3 regions of the Streptomyces sp. JN8 genome follow, and region 1 is predicted to be linked to each of the others. Evidence: riboswitches for the same ligand, from Rfam matches in the RefSeq annotation. Region 1 holds a riboswitch; each other region holds the start of a gene.
What was found. Region 1 has a riboswitch for cyclic di-AMP ahead of ACY0MR_RS06970 (M23 family metallopeptidase). Riboswitches for the same ligand answer to the same signal wherever they lie in the genome.
Positions count from the first base shown of each region.

Region 1 (5,135 bases):
CCCAGGTCTCCTCGATCGTCTCGAAGGCGCCGCGCAGGTACTCGACCCGCGCGTCGAACAGCGGGCTCAGCAGCTCCATCACCTCGGGCGACATCGCGTCCGGGGCGGTGGAGCTGCGGCGCACCTTGTAGCGGCGGTGCGGGTCGTTCGACTTCACGTAGTCGGCCTCGATCGCCTCCCGCTCGACCCCGACCGCCAGCAGGGTGATCGCGATGGAGAGCCCGGCACGGTCCTTGCCGGCCGCGCAGTGCATCAGGGCGGGCAGGCTGTCCTCGGCCAGCGCGTGCAGGATCCGGCTGTGCTCCGCGGTCCGCTCGACCACCATCTTCCGGTACGAGTCGGACATACGGGCCGCGGCCTTGCCGTCGCCGAGGATGGCGTGCAGCTGGGCGATGTCGCCCTCGCGGACCAGCTTCCAGAACTCCTTGCCCTCGGCCGGGTCGTTGAGGGGGATGTTCACGTTCCGCACGCCCGGCAGCTCGACGTCGGGACCCTCGACCTTCCGGTCGGCGAGGTTCCGGAAGTCGAAGACCGTGTGCAGCCCGAGCGAGTCGAGGAAGGCGACGTCCTCCTCGGTGGCGTGGGCGAGGTGGCCGCTGCGGAAGAGGCGGCCGGGGTGCACGGCACGCCCGTCCGTCGTCGGCAGGCCGCCCACGTCCCGGAAGTTGCGGACCTCGGCCAGCTCGGGCTCGTTCGCCTCGACGGGCGGGACCTGCGGCAGCTGCTGCGTCACGGATGCTCCTGATGGGTCGACGTTCGGATGTCCGAAGCGAGATCGGTTCCAGGGGCAATCATCCAGGTGGGGCCGGTATGACGCACCCCCCTGGACGGGAATGGGTGAACTGTCCGAATTGAGGCCTTGCGTATAACGCGCCCTGTTTGCAGGCGAGATGGGTTCCGGCGCGTGAGCAGGGTCATAGAAGTGACGGATCGTGGCCGACCGCCCGGAGCAATCGCCGTGCTCGAAAAGGAAATCGAGGGTCCGTCATCCACGGAGGGTGACCGGAATTCCCGGTCGATTGCGGGGCCCGGAAAGCCGGGAGAAATCATCGGCTTGTTCGCGCCGACCCCGCTCGTCTAGCGTCACCGTCAATCCGGTCGGACCGCCGAATCCTGCCACCGTCCGGAATTCCACCCATCCCATGCGTGGCAGGAGCGGGGGACCCAGGAAGTACGCCGGTCCCGCGACGCAGGACGGCTCGGGGTGAAGTCGCGCGAGAGCGCGGCCGGGCATCTCCAGTCCGAACCCGACAGCTCACCTCGCAGGCGCCGGAGAGGAATTCGCCATGCCCGCGAAGGGTAAGCACCGCCGCATCACGTCCAACCGCCTCACCCGCGGAATCGCCGCCGCAGGTACCGGAGGCGCCGTCGTCGCCCTCCCGCTCCTCGGTGCCACCGGCGCCCACGCCGCCGAGCAGGCCGCCCCCGCCGCCGCTCCCGGCCAGGCCGTCACCGCCGCCGCGCAGACGAAGGCTCCCGCCGCCAAGACCGGCAAGGCCGCGCCGAAGACGTACTCCGTCGTCCGGGGCGACTACCTGTCGAAGATCGCCGCCGACCACGACCTCGCGGGCGGCTGGCAGCAGCTGTACAAGGACAACCGCCAGGTCGTCGGCGAGAACCCCTCGCTCATCCTGCCCGGCATGAAGCTCACCCTCGGCGGCAAGAGCACCGCCAAGGCCGCCGCCCCGAAGAGCGCCGCACCCAAGGCCGCCGAGAGCTCCGCGAAGAACGGCGACACCCCGCGCGCCTCCCGCGGCGGCGAGCGCTCCGCCGCCCCGGCCGCCAGCGCCCCGGCCGCGGAGACCTCCACCGCGCCGAAGTCCTCGACCTCCTCCTCCGGCTGGGTCGCCCCGGTCAGCGGCGGCATGTCCACCCCGTACCGCGCCTCCGGCTCCATGTGGTCCTCCGGCTACCACACCGGTGTCGACTTCATGGCCTCCACCGGCACCACGGTCATGGCCGTCGGCCCCGGCACCGTCTACTCCGCCGGCGACGGTGGCGCGTACGGCAACCAGGTCGTCATCCAGCACGCCGACGGCACCTTCTCGCAGTACGCGCACCTCTCCTCCATCACCGTCTCCGCCGGCCAGGCCGTGAACGGCGGAGACCAGATCGGCCTCTCCGGCGCGACCGGCAACGTCACCGGCCCGCACCTGCACTTCGAGATGCGCACCGGGCCGGAGTACGGCTCGGACATCGACCCGATCTCCACCCTGCGCCAGCACGGCGTGAACATCTGACGCACCGTCGTCCCGCGGAGGCCCGGCACGCACGTGCCGGGCCTCCGGCCGCTCCACTCCTTCTATTCCGGCTTGGCGAATTCTTTATCGGTGGCATATGTCACCCGGCGTCAACCCCTCCTTACGGTCGCGTAGGTCACATCCGAAAGGGAAGGATGTGCTCCCGTGGCAGACGAGTCGAGATCAAGAGACCAGCACGCATTCGGGTCGTACGCGGCGATCGGTGACAGCTTCACCGAGGGCGTCGGCGACCCCGGGCCCCACGGGACGTACGTCGGCTGGGCGGACCGCTTCGCGGTGCTGCTCGCCGACCAGCTGCCGGAGCACGACGCCTTCCGCTACGCCAACCTGGCGGTACGCGGGCGCCTCCTCGACCAGATCGTGGCGGAACAGGTCCCCCGGGCGAAGGAACTCGCCCCCGACCTGGTGACCTTCTGCGCCGGAGGCAACGACATCATCCGCCCCGGCACCGACCCCGACGAGGTCGCCGAGCGCTTCGAGCGCGCCGTCGCCGGACTCACCTCCGCCGTCGGCACCGTCATGGTGACCACCGGCTTCGACACCCGCGGCGTCACGCTCCTCAAGCACCTGCGCGGCAAGATCGCCACGTACAACGGGCACGTCCGCGCCATCGCCGACCGCTACGGCTGCCCCGTCCTCGACCTCTGGTCCCTGAGGTCGGTCCAGGACCGGCGCGCCTGGGACGCCGACCGGCTGCACCTCTCGCCCGACGGCCACACCCGGGTCGCCCTGCGCGCCGCCCAGGTCCTCGGTCTGCCGGTGCCGGCCGACCCGGACCAGCTGTGGCCGCCGGTACCCGTGCGCGGCCCGCTCGAAGTGCGCCGCGACGACATCCTCTGGGCCAGGGAGTACCTCGTGCCCTGGATCGGACGCAGGCTGCGCGGCGAGAGCTCCGGCGACCACGTCGAGGCGAAGCGCCCCGACCTCATGCCCCTGTAGCCCAGGGGGCCCGCGGCGGCGGCACGACGGCGGGGATCCGCTCCAGTACCCCGCCCGCGAAGACGTCGTACAGCGGCAGCGTCTCCAGATGGACGTACCCGATGTGGCAGTCGCAGACGGCGAGGGGGCAGGCGCGGGGGCGCAGGGCGGCGCGGTACGAGCCGTCGTACAGGTTCCCCAGCTCGGCCTTGACGAAGTGGCAGCGCCGCACGGTCCCCTCGCCGTCCACCGAGACGACCGACTCGCCCGTCCGGCACGGAAGCCCCGCCGAGCGGTGCGGCTGCCGGCTGTACGGGAAGAGCGGATCGATCCGCGTCCACTCCGCGGCCTCCGCGTCCGCGTACGTGCGCCCCTCCGCGGCGTTCACCCAGAGGTAGACGTGCGCCGGAAGCGCGGCCCGCAGCCGCCGGGCGTCCTCCGCGTGCTCGGGGAGCCCGACCACGCCGACGCTGAAGCGGATGCCCCGCTCGGACAGTTCCCCGCACTTGGCGAGGAACCGCTCGTACGGCGTCTGCCCCGGGTGGTACGTGCACCAGAGCGCCACGCCCTCCGGGTCCGCCTCCGCCAGCCAGTCCGTCCGGCAGCTCAGGTTCGTCTGGATCGCCACCCGCTCCACGTGCGGCAGCCGGGACAGCTCGACGAGCGCCCGCCGGTACCAGGAGCGCACCAGGCCCTCGCCCCACGGGGTGAAGAGGACGCGCAGCCGGTCCCCGGTCTGGCCGGCCGCCCACCCGGTGAACTGTTCGAGCGCCGTCCGGTCCGCGCGCAGCTGCTCCCGGCTGTCCCGGCGCTTGGCGAAGGGGCAGTACGGGCAGTCGAAGTCGCAGGAGGACAGCGGCCCGCGGTAGAGCAGCGTCAGGTCCATCCCCCCGTCCGAGGGGAGCGGCGCCCCGGGGCCGGGGGACGGCTGCCGGAACACCGGCGGTGTCAGGTCCACGGCCACCCCTACTTCGGCTCGTACGCGGCCATCGCGGCCCGCACCGAGGGGGAGAACAGCTCCGGACCCAGACCGTCCGAGTGGGCCAGGCCCTCGGGGGAGAGCCGCAGCAGCCCGGCCGGCGCGTCCCCGTCCAGCCAGCCGAGCGCCTCGAACCGGTCCAGCTCCGCGGGGAAGTCCGCGAAGGGCGAGGAGCCGAACCGCTCCTCGTACCCGGCGACCGGCATGCCCTCGGCCTGGAGCAGGGACTGCAGCAGATGCCGGCGCCGGGCCTCCCCGGCGTCGACCCAGCGGCCGACCTCGGCCCGCGAGAAGTCCGCGGTCTCCGTGTAGGCGTCGATGATCGTCCGGATCTCCCGCATCTCGACGGCGTAGTCGAAGGAGTAGTGGAGCGCCGAGGTGTACGAGCGGGCCCCGCAGCCCAGCCCGATCATGCCGTCGGTCTGGCAGGCGTAGTCGTCGGGGCCGAGCGGCGCGGCGTCCGCCCGGCGGAACATCCGCATGGACACCTGCTCGTAGCCGTGCGCGCGGAGGTGGTCCCGGCCGTACCGGTAGAGCCGCAGCCGCTGCTCGTCCCACTCCCGGTCGGCGGCGGGGGAGATCCGGCCGAGCCCGGTGAGGGGCCGCACGTACAGCGGATAGAGGTAGAGCTCCTCGGGGCGCCAGGCGAGGGCGGCGTCCAGGGAGGCGCGCCACGACTCCTCCGTCTGCCCGTCGATCCCGTAGATCAGGTCGATGTTGAGCACCGGAACGCCGGTGTCCCTGATCCGGCCGAGAGCCGACTCGACGTCGGCGCGGCGCTGCGGCCGGACGGCCGCCCGCGCCTCGGCCTCCACGAAGCTCTGCACACCGATGCTGAGCCGGGTGGCGCCCCGCTCGGCGAGCAGGCCGAGCCGGTCGGCGGTCGCCGTGGACGGTGAGGTCTCCACGGACAGCGGCACCGCACGCAGATCCACCCCCGTCCGCTTCTCGGCGATGTCGCAGAGCCGCTCCAGCTC
Region 1 covers NZ_CM147852.1:1,600,876-1,606,010, reverse strand. The annotation lists gene ACY0MR_RS06975 (tyrosine-protein phosphatase) at 1-733, opposite strand, end outside; cyclic di-AMP (ydaO/yuaA leader) riboswitch at 1,123-1,282, shown strand; gene ACY0MR_RS06970 (M23 family metallopeptidase) at 1,287-2,240, shown strand; gene ACY0MR_RS06965 (SGNH/GDSL hydrolase family protein) at 2,406-3,200, shown strand; gene ACY0MR_RS06960 (STM4011 family radical SAM protein) at 3,187-4,065, opposite strand; gene ACY0MR_RS06955 (STM4012 family radical SAM protein) at 4,146-5,135, opposite strand, start outside.

Region 2 (5,135 bases), 3.4 Mb from region 1:
GACCTCATCCACGAGTTCGCCTTCCCGCTCCCCATCTACGCGATCTGCGACCTGCTCGGCGTGCCCGAGGAGGACCAGGACGACTTCCGCGACTGGGCCGGCATGATGATCCGGCACGGCGGCGGGCCGCGCGGCGGGGTCGCGCGGTCGGTGAAGAAGATGCGCGGCTACCTCGCCGAGCTGATCCACCGCAAGCGGGAAGGCCTGCGGCAAGAAGGGGCCGACGACCTCATCTCGGGACTCATCAAGGCCTCCGACCACGGCGAGCACCTCACCGAGAACGAGGCCGCCGCCATGGCCTTCATCCTGCTCTTCGCCGGTTTCGAGACGACCGTCAACCTCATCGGCAACGGCATGTACCAGCTTCTGCGCCACCCCGAGCAGCGCGAGCTGCTCCAGGCGTCGGTCGCGGCGGGGGAGACCGGGCTCCTGGAGACCGGGATCGAGGAACTGCTGCGGTACGACGGACCGGTGGAGATGGCCACCTGGCGGTACGCGACCGAGCCCCTGACCATCGGCGGGCAGGACATCCCGGCGGGCGACCCCGTCCTCGTCGTGCTCGCCGCCGCGGACCGGGACCCGGAGCGGTTCGACGGGCCGGACGTGCTCGACCTGGCGCGGCGCGACAACCAGCACCTCGGGTACGGGCACGGCATCCACTACTGCCTCGGCGCGCCGCTCGCCCGGCTGGAGGGACAGACCGCGCTCGCCACCCTGCTGACCCGGCTGCCGGACCTGCGACTTGCCGCGGATCCCGCGGAACTGCGCTGGCGCGGAGGGCTCATCATGCGCGGTTTGCGCACGCTTCCGGTCGAGTTCTCCCCTTCCGTGCGACTCACACAAAGTGAGAGTCCGTCAGAAATGTGATCTTCACGTGATCGCGGGTGCATCGACTTGTGATGAGCGTTCGAATACGGCTACCTTCCCCGTCAGCTCGGTTCGTCAACGTGGTTGAGTAATTCGGCCAGGTGTGACAACTCGGGCGCGCCCACACAGTCGTCACGCGAAAGGCGCTTCTATGCGTTCCGGGAACGGACGTCACCGTCGCCCCCGTCAGGCCCCCGCAATCGTCGTCGCCGCGGGCGTGACCGGCTCCGCCATGGCGCTGCCGCTGCTCGCCACCGGGTCCGCCTCCGCCGCCGACGCGGCCACCTGGGACCGGGTCGCCGAATGCGAGTCCGGCGGCCAGTGGAGCGCCAACTTCGGCAACGGCATGTACGGCGGGCTCCAGTTCACCCAGGACAGCTGGGAGCGCCACGGCGGCCTGTCGTACGCGCCCAGCCCCGACCTCGCCAGCCGCGCCCAGCAGATCGCGGTGGCCGAGAAGGCCCTCGCCAAGGGTTCGAACGAGTGGGCCACCTGCGCGCCGATCGCCGGCCTGAAGAACGACGGCGCGTCCCCGGGTGTGGACCCCGGCCCCACGAGCGTCCCCAAGGCCCCCACCGGACCGGTTCCCGAGTCCAACTGGAACGCCGGCCTGCCCGGGACCTCCGGAGAGGCCGCCGAGGCCGACAAGGGGGCCGAGGAGGCCGACAAGTCCGAGGCCGAGCAGAAGGCCCCGGGGACGGCGTCGCCCGACGCGTCCGCCACGCCCGTCACGCCGACCGCACCCGTCTCGCCGACCGCGCCGACGAGCCCGCCCGCGTCGACCGACCCGAGCGACCCGGCCGCGCCCACCGCCCCGGGCACGCCCGACGCGTCCGTGACGCCCGGCGCGCCCGGCTCCACCGCACCCGGTGCGCCGGCGGACGACCCGTCGTCGGCGACCCCCGGCACCGGCAAGCACCGGGGCGACGCCGCACCGGAGGAAACCGGCAACCCGGACAGTTCTACCGAATCAGGTAGACATGCCTCTCCGGATAACGAGCTGGACGAAAAGCCGCTGAAGGCGTCGCCTGCTGACGCTTCGAAGGAAACGGACGCAACGGACAGTCAGGGCAAGTCGGACTCCTACCTCGTGCAGCCGGGTGACAACCTCTCCGACATTGCACAGGAGAACGAACTCCCCGGAGGCTGGACCGCCCTCTATGACGCCAACCGGCGGACCGTGGGCCTCGATCCGGACCTCATCCTCCCTGGTCAGGCGCTTGACCTGACGAACGGTTCGACCGCGTCGGCGGAGTAGTTCGGGCGCGTATGTCCGGTTCTGGGCAAGTGAGACATGGGTCTCTTCACCCCAACTGGCGTGTCGCGCCCGCAAACTTTGCTCCCGTCACCTCTCACCTGCGCAAACACGACCCACCGGAAGGCAAGCAGGGGCGATTTCTCCCCTATGAGGGTCTTTGAACTTCCGGTGGGTCTGTGTCTACGGTCGTCACCGCTCGCCACCGCGGGCCCCGTCGACCGAAACGCCGAATCCTGCCGTCGGCCGACGGGCATCGTCGCGCAAGCGCCGAAGGCAGGAGTGGGGGACCCAAGGTAAGTGCCGGTCCCGGCCGTTGAGACAGACGGCCGAAGACCGGCTTGGGGTGAAGCCGCGTGCTAGGACACGCGGCCGGGCACCTTCCGGCCCGAACCCGACAGCTCACCTCACAGGCGTCGGTGAGGAGAATCCCCATGCTGTTTTCCGCCAAGGGCAAACACCGCCGTCCCTCCAAGGCCACCCAGGTCGCCGCGCTCGTCGGCGTCACCGGTGTCGCCGTGGCCGCCCCGCTGATGACCGCGGGCACCGCCTCGGCCGCCACGGCCTCGGAGTGGGACCGCGTCGCCGCCTGCGAGTCCGGCGGCAACTGGTCCATCAACACCGGCAACGGCTACTACGGCGGTCTGCAGTTCTCGGCCTCCACCTGGGCCGCGTACGGCGGCACCGCCTACGCCTCGACCGCCGACCAGGCGTCGAAGTCGCAGCAGATCGCCGTCGCCGAGAAGGTCCTCGCGGGCCAGGGCAAGGGCGCCTGGCCGTCCTGCGGCGTGGGCCTCTCGGGCGCCTCCTACGAGGGCGGCGCCACCGAGAGCGCGCCGCAGCAGAGCACCCAGCAGCCGCAGCAGGAGCGGAAGGCCGAGCAGCCGACCACCCGCAGCGAGAAGCGCCAGGCCCCGAAGAAGGCCGCGCAGCAGGCCGCTCCGCAGGCCGACGCGAAGAAGACCGTCACCACCCCGACCGGCAAGAAGGTCAAGAAGGGCGACGGCGAGTACAAGGTCGCCACCGGCGACACCCTCAGCAAGATCGCCCAGGCGCACGGCGTCAAGGGCGGCTGGGCCGAGCTGTTCAAGCTCAACAAGGACGTCGTCGAGGACGCCGACCTCATCTACCCGGGCCAGCAGCTTCACCTGAAGTGAGCCCGGCGGTCCGCGTGAGTCCGGCGGCTCACGCGGACCCTCCGACCCTCCCGCGGTGACCACCCCGGCCCGACGCGCCCATCCCCCGTGCGCGCCGGGCCGGGGTTCCCCCGTTTCGGGCCCGCGCCCGGAGGAGACCGGAGAAGACCGGAGAAGACCGGAGAAGACCGGAGAAGACCGGAGAAGACCGGAGAAGCGGGGAGGGGCCGGCGCGACGACCGGCCCGCCGCGGCGGTTACCCGCCGGTAGGTCTGGGGCTCTTCGTCCCGACATGCCTGCCCTTGGGTCCTTTTTCGTCCCAGGGGGCGGGCGCCCGGCTGGCCGGAGCCCGCGAGCCGGTTAGGCTCTTGTCGCAAGGCCAAGCGACCCTGCACCGACCTTGCGTCACATCCAGCGTCACATCCCAAAAAGGAGATGCTCGTGCCGTCCATCGACGTCGTCGTAGCCCGGGAAATCCTGGACTCCCGAGGCAACCCCACGGTCGAGGTCGAGGTCGGCCTCGACGACGGCAGCACCGGCCGTGCTGCTGTCCCGTCCGGTGCCTCCACCGGTGCGTTCGAGGCCATCGAGCTTCGCGACGGTGACCCGAACCGCTACCTCGGCAAGGGTGTCGAGAAGGCCGTCCTCGCCGTCATCGAGCAGATCGGCCCGGAGCTCGTCGGCTACGACGCCACCGAGCAGCGCCTGATCGACCAGGCCATGTTCGACCTGGACGCCACCGAGAACAAGGGCTCCCTCGGCGCCAACGCCATCCTCGGCGTCTCCCTCGCCGTCGCGCACGCCGCCTCCGAGGCCTCGGACCTCCCGCTCTTCCGCTACCTCGGCGGCCCGAACGCGCACCTGCTGCCCGTTCCGATGATGAACATCCTCAACGGTGGGTCGCACGCCGACTCCAACGTGGACATCCAGGAGTTCATGATCGCCCCGATCGGCGCGGAGTCCTTCTCCGAGGCCCTCCGCTGGGGTGCGGAGATCTACCACACCCTCAAGGCCGTGCTGAAGCGCAAGGGCCTCTCCACCGGCCTCGGCGACGAGGGCGGCTTCGCGCCGAACCTCGAGTCGAACCGCGCCGCCCTCGACCTCATCGTCGAGGCCATCAAGGAGGCCGGCTACACCCCGGGCTCCGACGTCGCGCTCGCGCTCGACGTGGCCGCGTCCGAGTTCTACAAGGACGGCGCGTACGAGTTCGAGGGCAAGTCCCGCTCGGCCGCCGAGATGACCGAGTACTACGAGGAGCTCGTCTCCGCGTACCCGATGGTCTCCATCGAGGACCCGCTGTACGAGGACGACTGGGCCGGCTGGAAGGTCCTCACCGACAAGCTGGGCACCAAGGTCCAGATCGTCGGCGACGACCTCTTCGTCACCAACCCGGAGCGCCTGGCCCGCGGCATCGAGGAGGGCACCGCGAACGCCCTCCTGGTCAAGGTCAACCAGATCGGCTCGCTGACCGAGACCCTCGACGCCGTCGAGCTCGCCCAGCGCAACGGCTTCAAGTGCATGATGTCCCACCGCTCCGGCGAGACCGAGGACGTCACCATCGCCGACCTCGCGGTCGCCGTGAACTGCGGTCAGATCAAGACCGGCGCCCCGGCCCGCTCGGACCGTGTCGCCAAGTACAACCAGCTGCTGCGCATCGAGGAGATCCTCGACGACGCCGCGGTCTACGCCGGCCGCAGCGCCTTCCCGCGCTTCAAGGGCTGACGGCAGGCGTCACCCCCGGCAGTTCCGTACGTCCCCGCACTCGGTCCCGTACCGTGTGCGGGGACGTCCGCGTGAACAGGGGAGGCGACACGACATGGCCGCGAAGGACCGGGACCGGTTCTCCACCGCGACCCGGATCAGACTGCTCGGCGAGC
Region 2 covers NZ_CM147852.1:5,003,310-5,008,444, forward strand. The annotation lists gene ACY0MR_RS22105 (cytochrome P450 family protein) at 1-867, shown strand, start outside; gene ACY0MR_RS22110 (transglycosylase family protein) at 1,085-2,125, shown strand; cyclic di-AMP (ydaO/yuaA leader) riboswitch at 2,381-2,553, shown strand; gene ACY0MR_RS22115 (transglycosylase family protein) at 2,557-3,279, shown strand; gene eno (phosphopyruvate hydratase) at 3,694-4,980, shown strand; gene ACY0MR_RS22125 (FtsB family cell division protein) at 5,075-5,135, shown strand, end outside.
Region 2: it holds a riboswitch for cyclic di-AMP, as region 1 does, so the genes downstream of both, ACY0MR_RS22115 (transglycosylase family protein) here and ACY0MR_RS06970 (M23 family metallopeptidase) in region 1, are expected to answer to the same signal.

Region 3 (5,135 bases), 1.2 Mb from region 1:
TTTGGATCCGGCTCCCCCATCATGTCTTCGACGTGCCGCCGGGGCACGCCGCGACAGGAGAGGCGGAGCATGATTCCCATCAGCCGCAGGGGGTTCGTCGGAATCGGCGCGGGGCTCGTGGCCGGGGCGGCACTGCCGACGGCCCGCGCCTCCGCCGCCGCGCGCTCGGCGACCGGCACGCTCACCGACGTCCGGCACGTGGTGATCCTGATGCAGGAGAACCGCAGCTTCGACCACTACTTCGGGACCCTCCGCGGCGTACGCGGCTTCGGCGACCGCGCCGCGGGGAACATCCCCGGCGGCTGGGGCATGTTCAACCAGCCCAACTGGGGCGGCCGCCAGTACCCCTGGAAGCTCAGCGACACCCCGCCCGCCGGAGGCGTGGACGGCGAGACCCTGGCCCAGTGCAACGGCGACCTGCCGCACAGCTGGACCTCGCAGCACGCCGCCTGGAACAAGGGCCGCCTCGACAACTGGGTCACCGGCGTGGGCAACACCCGGTCGCTCGGGCACCTGGACCGCGAGGACATCCCGTTCCACCACGCGCTCGCCGACCAGTACACCGTCTGCGACGCGTACTTCTGTTCGGCACTGAGCGCCACCGGACCCAACCGCACGTTCCTGTGGAGCGGGAGGATCGACGCCTCCAGCAAGGACGGCGGCGACGAGTCGGGCCTGACCTGGGAGACGTACGCCGAGGCGCTCCAGCGGGCCGGAGTGAGCTGGAAGGTCTACCAGAACGCCCAGGACAACTACGGGGACAACGGTCTCGCCTACTTCAAGAGGTTCACCGACGCGCGCCCCGGGGATCCGCTGTACGACCGCGGCATGGGCTCGGTCCCCCGGGTGACCGGCTCGACCCCGGACGACATCGCCGCCGCGATCCGCGCGGACGTCGTCGCGGGCACCCTGCCCCAGGTGTCCTGGGTGGTCGCGAACGAGGCGTTCTCCGAGCATCCCTACGCGCCCCCCGGGGACGGCGCCCACTTCGTCGACCTCGTCTACCGGGCGCTCACCGCCGACGCCGAGGTGTTCGACTCGACCGTGCTGTTCCTCAACTACGACGAGAACGACGGCTTCTTCGACCACGTGCCCCCGCCCGTCGCCCCGCCGGGCACCCCGGGCGAGTACCTGGACGGCGTGCCGATCGGCCTGGGCTTCCGCGTCCCCATGATTGTCATGTCCCCGTGGACCCGGGGCGGCTGGGTGAGCTCCGAGGTCTTCGACCACACGTCGGTCCTTCGCTTCATGGAGAGCTGGACGGCGGCCCTCGGCACTCCGGCCGCCTGCCCGAACATCAGCGCCTGGCGGCGGAAGGTGACGGGTGACCTCACCGGCGTCTTCGATTTCGCCCGCCCCGTGTACGGCGTGCCGGCCGGACTCCCCTCCACGGCGAAGGTGATCGGCCAGGCGACCTGCGCCCCGCTGCCGAACCCGGCCCCGCAGAACAACGCCCAGCCGGCCCAGGAGCCGGGCGTCCGGCCCGCCCGCGCACTGCCGTACCAGGTGAACGGCAACCTCGACCGCTTCGAGTTCGGGGCCGCCGGCAAGATCCTGGCCTGGTTCTCGATGACGAACCAGGGCGCCGAGGCCAAGCGGGCGGCGCACTTCTCCATCCATCCCCACCAGCACCGCGACACGGCCGCCTGGCAGTACACCGTCGACGCGGGCGGAACGGCGACCGACTACTTCAACATCGGCCTGGGGTCGGGTTCCGGCAAGTACGACATCTCGATGATGGGCCCCAACCGCTTCCTGCGCCGGTTCGTCGGGGACGCCTCCAAGGCGGGCAAGGCGGTCGAGGTGGCCGCCCGGTTCGCGACCGAGGCGGGCACCGGGCGGACGGCCCTGTGGTTCCGGATGACCAACGCCTCGGCCGGGCCGGTGACGTTCACGATCCGTTCGAACGCCTACCGCACCGACGGCCCCTGGACCTACACCGTCCCCGCGGGCTCCTCGCGCGAGGACCACTTCAACGCCGTCGCCTACAACGACGGCTGGTACGACTTCACGATACTGGCCGACATCGACGGAACCTGGTCGCGCCGGTACACCGGCCACATCGAGACCGGGGCCCCGAGCGTCACCGGCTGAGCACGCCGCACGGCGGAGGGGCGGCACCCCTCCGCCGTGCGCGGCCCTCCCCGCGGACGGCCCCTCAGCGGCCCGCCTCCGCGGCACGGCGGATCGTGGCGTCGAGCAGGTCCACGGCGTCGGCCGCCGTGCGGCCCGGGGCCCGGTTCCACGGCCCGATCAGGTCGTGCCACCCCCGGGCACGGAGCTCCGTCATGATCCAGGCGGCGGCCTCGTTCATCGTCGTCGCGCTGCCGTGGCCGAGACGGTGCGCGGCGAGGAGCGCACCGCAGACGCAGCGGGCCCCGCGGGCGTCGCGCAGCTTGTACGGGGCGTTCTGCCAGCCCCACTCGGTCAGCACCAGGCGCGCGTAGCCGAGGTGGACCGAGGGGCGCAGCTCGGGCCGGCCGACGCGACGCCAGACGTGCAGCCGGTCGGGCAGGACGGCGGCGAGCCGGCCGGGCAGCCGGCGCTCGGCGGGAGGGGGCGGCGGCAGGGCGTCGAGCGCGTCGGCGACGAGCCGCTCCACCGGAACGGAGAGGAGGGTGCGCCACTCCTCCTCGGCGGGCGCGGGCGGCGTCCGGTCGGTCCAGTCGGCGACGACGCGCTGCCAGGTGGCGCTGTCGAAGAGGGCGGCGGCCTCGCGGTCGAGGGCGTCCGGGTCGAGGCCTTCGGGGGCGAGGCCTTCGGGGTGCAGCAGGGGGGCGGAGGGCGACATCCGGGCGGCTCCTCGGTCGGGGTCTTCACCTTTCATGAAGAATGTCGGTTTCACGACGTATGCCCTTGAGTGCCCCCGCGGCCGACCCTGCCTTTCCAACCCGTTGCGCCACCAATGGAATTAACCAGAACATTCGGACATAGGGCACCTGGTGACGCGACTCACTCCGCCGGGAACGCGCCGGTGATCGACATTCCCGCAGGCCTTACCGGGCAAGGAAGTTCGATCCGCCGACGTCAGGGGCGATCATGAATTCCGGTAATTCGGTGATCCTTTCACCGACTTCCGGACTCAGATCCTCTTGTTCTCCGTCGCACAGGTGGCCTACGGTCACCTCCATTCGAGCGGATCGCCGAATCCTGCCACTGCTCGAAATACCTCCCTTTCACCCGACGGCAGGAGCGGGGGACCCACGAATACGCCGGCCCGGATTCCGGAACGGCTCGGGGTGAAGCCGCGTGCGCGCGGCCGGACATCTCCAGTCCGAACCCGACAGCTCACCCCGAAGGCGCCGGAGAGGAATCCCGTCATGCCTGCTCACGGTAAGCACCGCCGTCCCCGCCGCCCCGTCTCCCGTGGACTCGCGCTGGTCGGCACGGGTGGCGCCGCCCTCGCCCTCCCGCTGATCGCCCCGGCCGTGGCCGGCGCCGCGCCCGTCTCCGGAGCCCCGCAGATCGCGCCGAAGGCCATCACCGCCCCGGTCGCCGCCAAGGCCGCACCGAAGGTGCCCGCCGCCAAGGCCGCAGCGCGCACCTACACGGTCGTCAGCGGTGACTCGCTTTCCCTCATCGCGCAGAAGAAGGGAATTCAGGGCGGCTGGAAGGGCCTTTACCAGGCGAACAAGAGCGCCGTGGGTGACAATCCGTCACTCATTCACCCGGGCCTTGAACTGACGCTTCATCGGAGTTCGGCCAAGGCCGCCCCGGCAGAGGCGAAGAAGACCGCTTCGGCCGAACGGGCGAGCCGCTCCGAGCGCCGCAGCGCCGCCCCGGCCGCCGCCGGCACCGGCGCCTCGGCCGCCGCCCCCGCCGCGGCGTCCGCCCCGGTCCAGGCGGCGCCCGTCGCCGCCACCCAGTACGCGGACAACCTCGACGGCTGGATCCGCGAGTCGCTGGACATCATGGCCCAGCGCGGCATCCCCGGCTCCTACGAGGGGATCCACCGCAACATCATGCGCGAGTCCTCCGGCAACCCCCAGGCCATCAACCTCTGGGACTCCAACGCCGTGGCCGGCACCCCCTCCAAGGGCCTGCTCCAGGTGATCGAGCCGACCTTCCTCGCCTACCACGTGCCCGGCACCTCGACGGACCTGTTCGACCCGGTCGCCAACATCACCGCCGCCTGCAACTACGCGGCCGACCGCTACGGCTCCATCGACAACGTCAACGGCGCCTACTGAGCACGGAAGTGCCCGGTGAACCAGGAGGTGGCGAGCTCCGCCACCTCCTCCAGGGCGCCGGGCTCCTCGAAGAGGTGCGTGGCGCCCTCCACGACCTCCAGCCGGCTCTCGCAGCGGAGCAGCGACTCCGCCCGCCGGTTGAGGTCGAGGACCAGCGCGTCCCGCCCTCCGACGACAAGGAGCGTCGGGGCCTTCACCCGCGCCAGGTGGTCGGCCGCGAGGTCCGGCCGACCACCGCGTGACACGACGGCGGCCACCGGGGAGTCGGGGTCGCCCGCCGCCCAGAGCGCGGCCGCCGCTCCCGTACTGGCCCCGAAGCAGCCCAGCGGAAGGCCCGCGCTCTCCGGCCGCCCCGCGAGCCACTCCGTGGCCCGGGCCAGCCTCCCGGCGAGCAGCGGGGTGTCGAAGACGTGCGCCCGGTCCCCCGCCTCCCCCTCGGTGAGGAGGTCGAACAGCAGGGTGCCGAGGCCCGCCCGGTTGAGAGCGGCCGCCACCGCCCGGTTCCGGGGGCTGTGCCGGCTGCTCCCGCTCCCGTGGGCGAACAGGACGACGCCCAGGGCGTCCTCGGGCACCGCGAGCCGCCCCGCCAGCGTGACGCGGTCGTCCACGGGGATCCGAACGTCCCCGTCCCGGACGACCGGCCCGTGCGCGGCCCGGATCCGGTCCAGACAGGCCACGACCTCCGCGTCCGGGGTCTGGCTGAAGTCCCCGTAGAACTGTCCGATCGCCGAGAACGCCTCGGGCGCGTGCACGCTCACCGTCTCGTCGGCCTCGCCCCCGAGTCTCGCCTTCCACCCGCGGGGCGCCACCGGCACCGCCAGGACGATCCGCCCCGCGCCCCGGGCCCGCACCACCCGGCAGGCCGCGAGCGCCGTGGCGCCCGTGGCGAGTCCGTCGTCCACGATCAGGACGGTCCGGCCCTCCAGCGGCACGGAGGGTCTGCTG
Region 3 covers NZ_CM147852.1:437,088-442,222, forward strand. The annotation lists gene ACY0MR_RS02110 (phosphocholine-specific phospholipase C) at 70-2,094, shown strand; gene ACY0MR_RS02115 (DUF6197 family protein) at 2,159-2,791, opposite strand; cyclic di-AMP (ydaO/yuaA leader) riboswitch at 3,132-3,315, shown strand; gene ACY0MR_RS02120 (LysM peptidoglycan-binding domain-containing protein) at 3,321-4,190, shown strand; gene ACY0MR_RS02125 (alpha/beta family hydrolase) at 4,184-5,135, opposite strand, start outside.
Region 3: it holds a riboswitch for cyclic di-AMP, as region 1 does, so the genes downstream of both, ACY0MR_RS02120 (LysM peptidoglycan-binding domain-containing protein) here and ACY0MR_RS06970 (M23 family metallopeptidase) in region 1, are expected to answer to the same signal.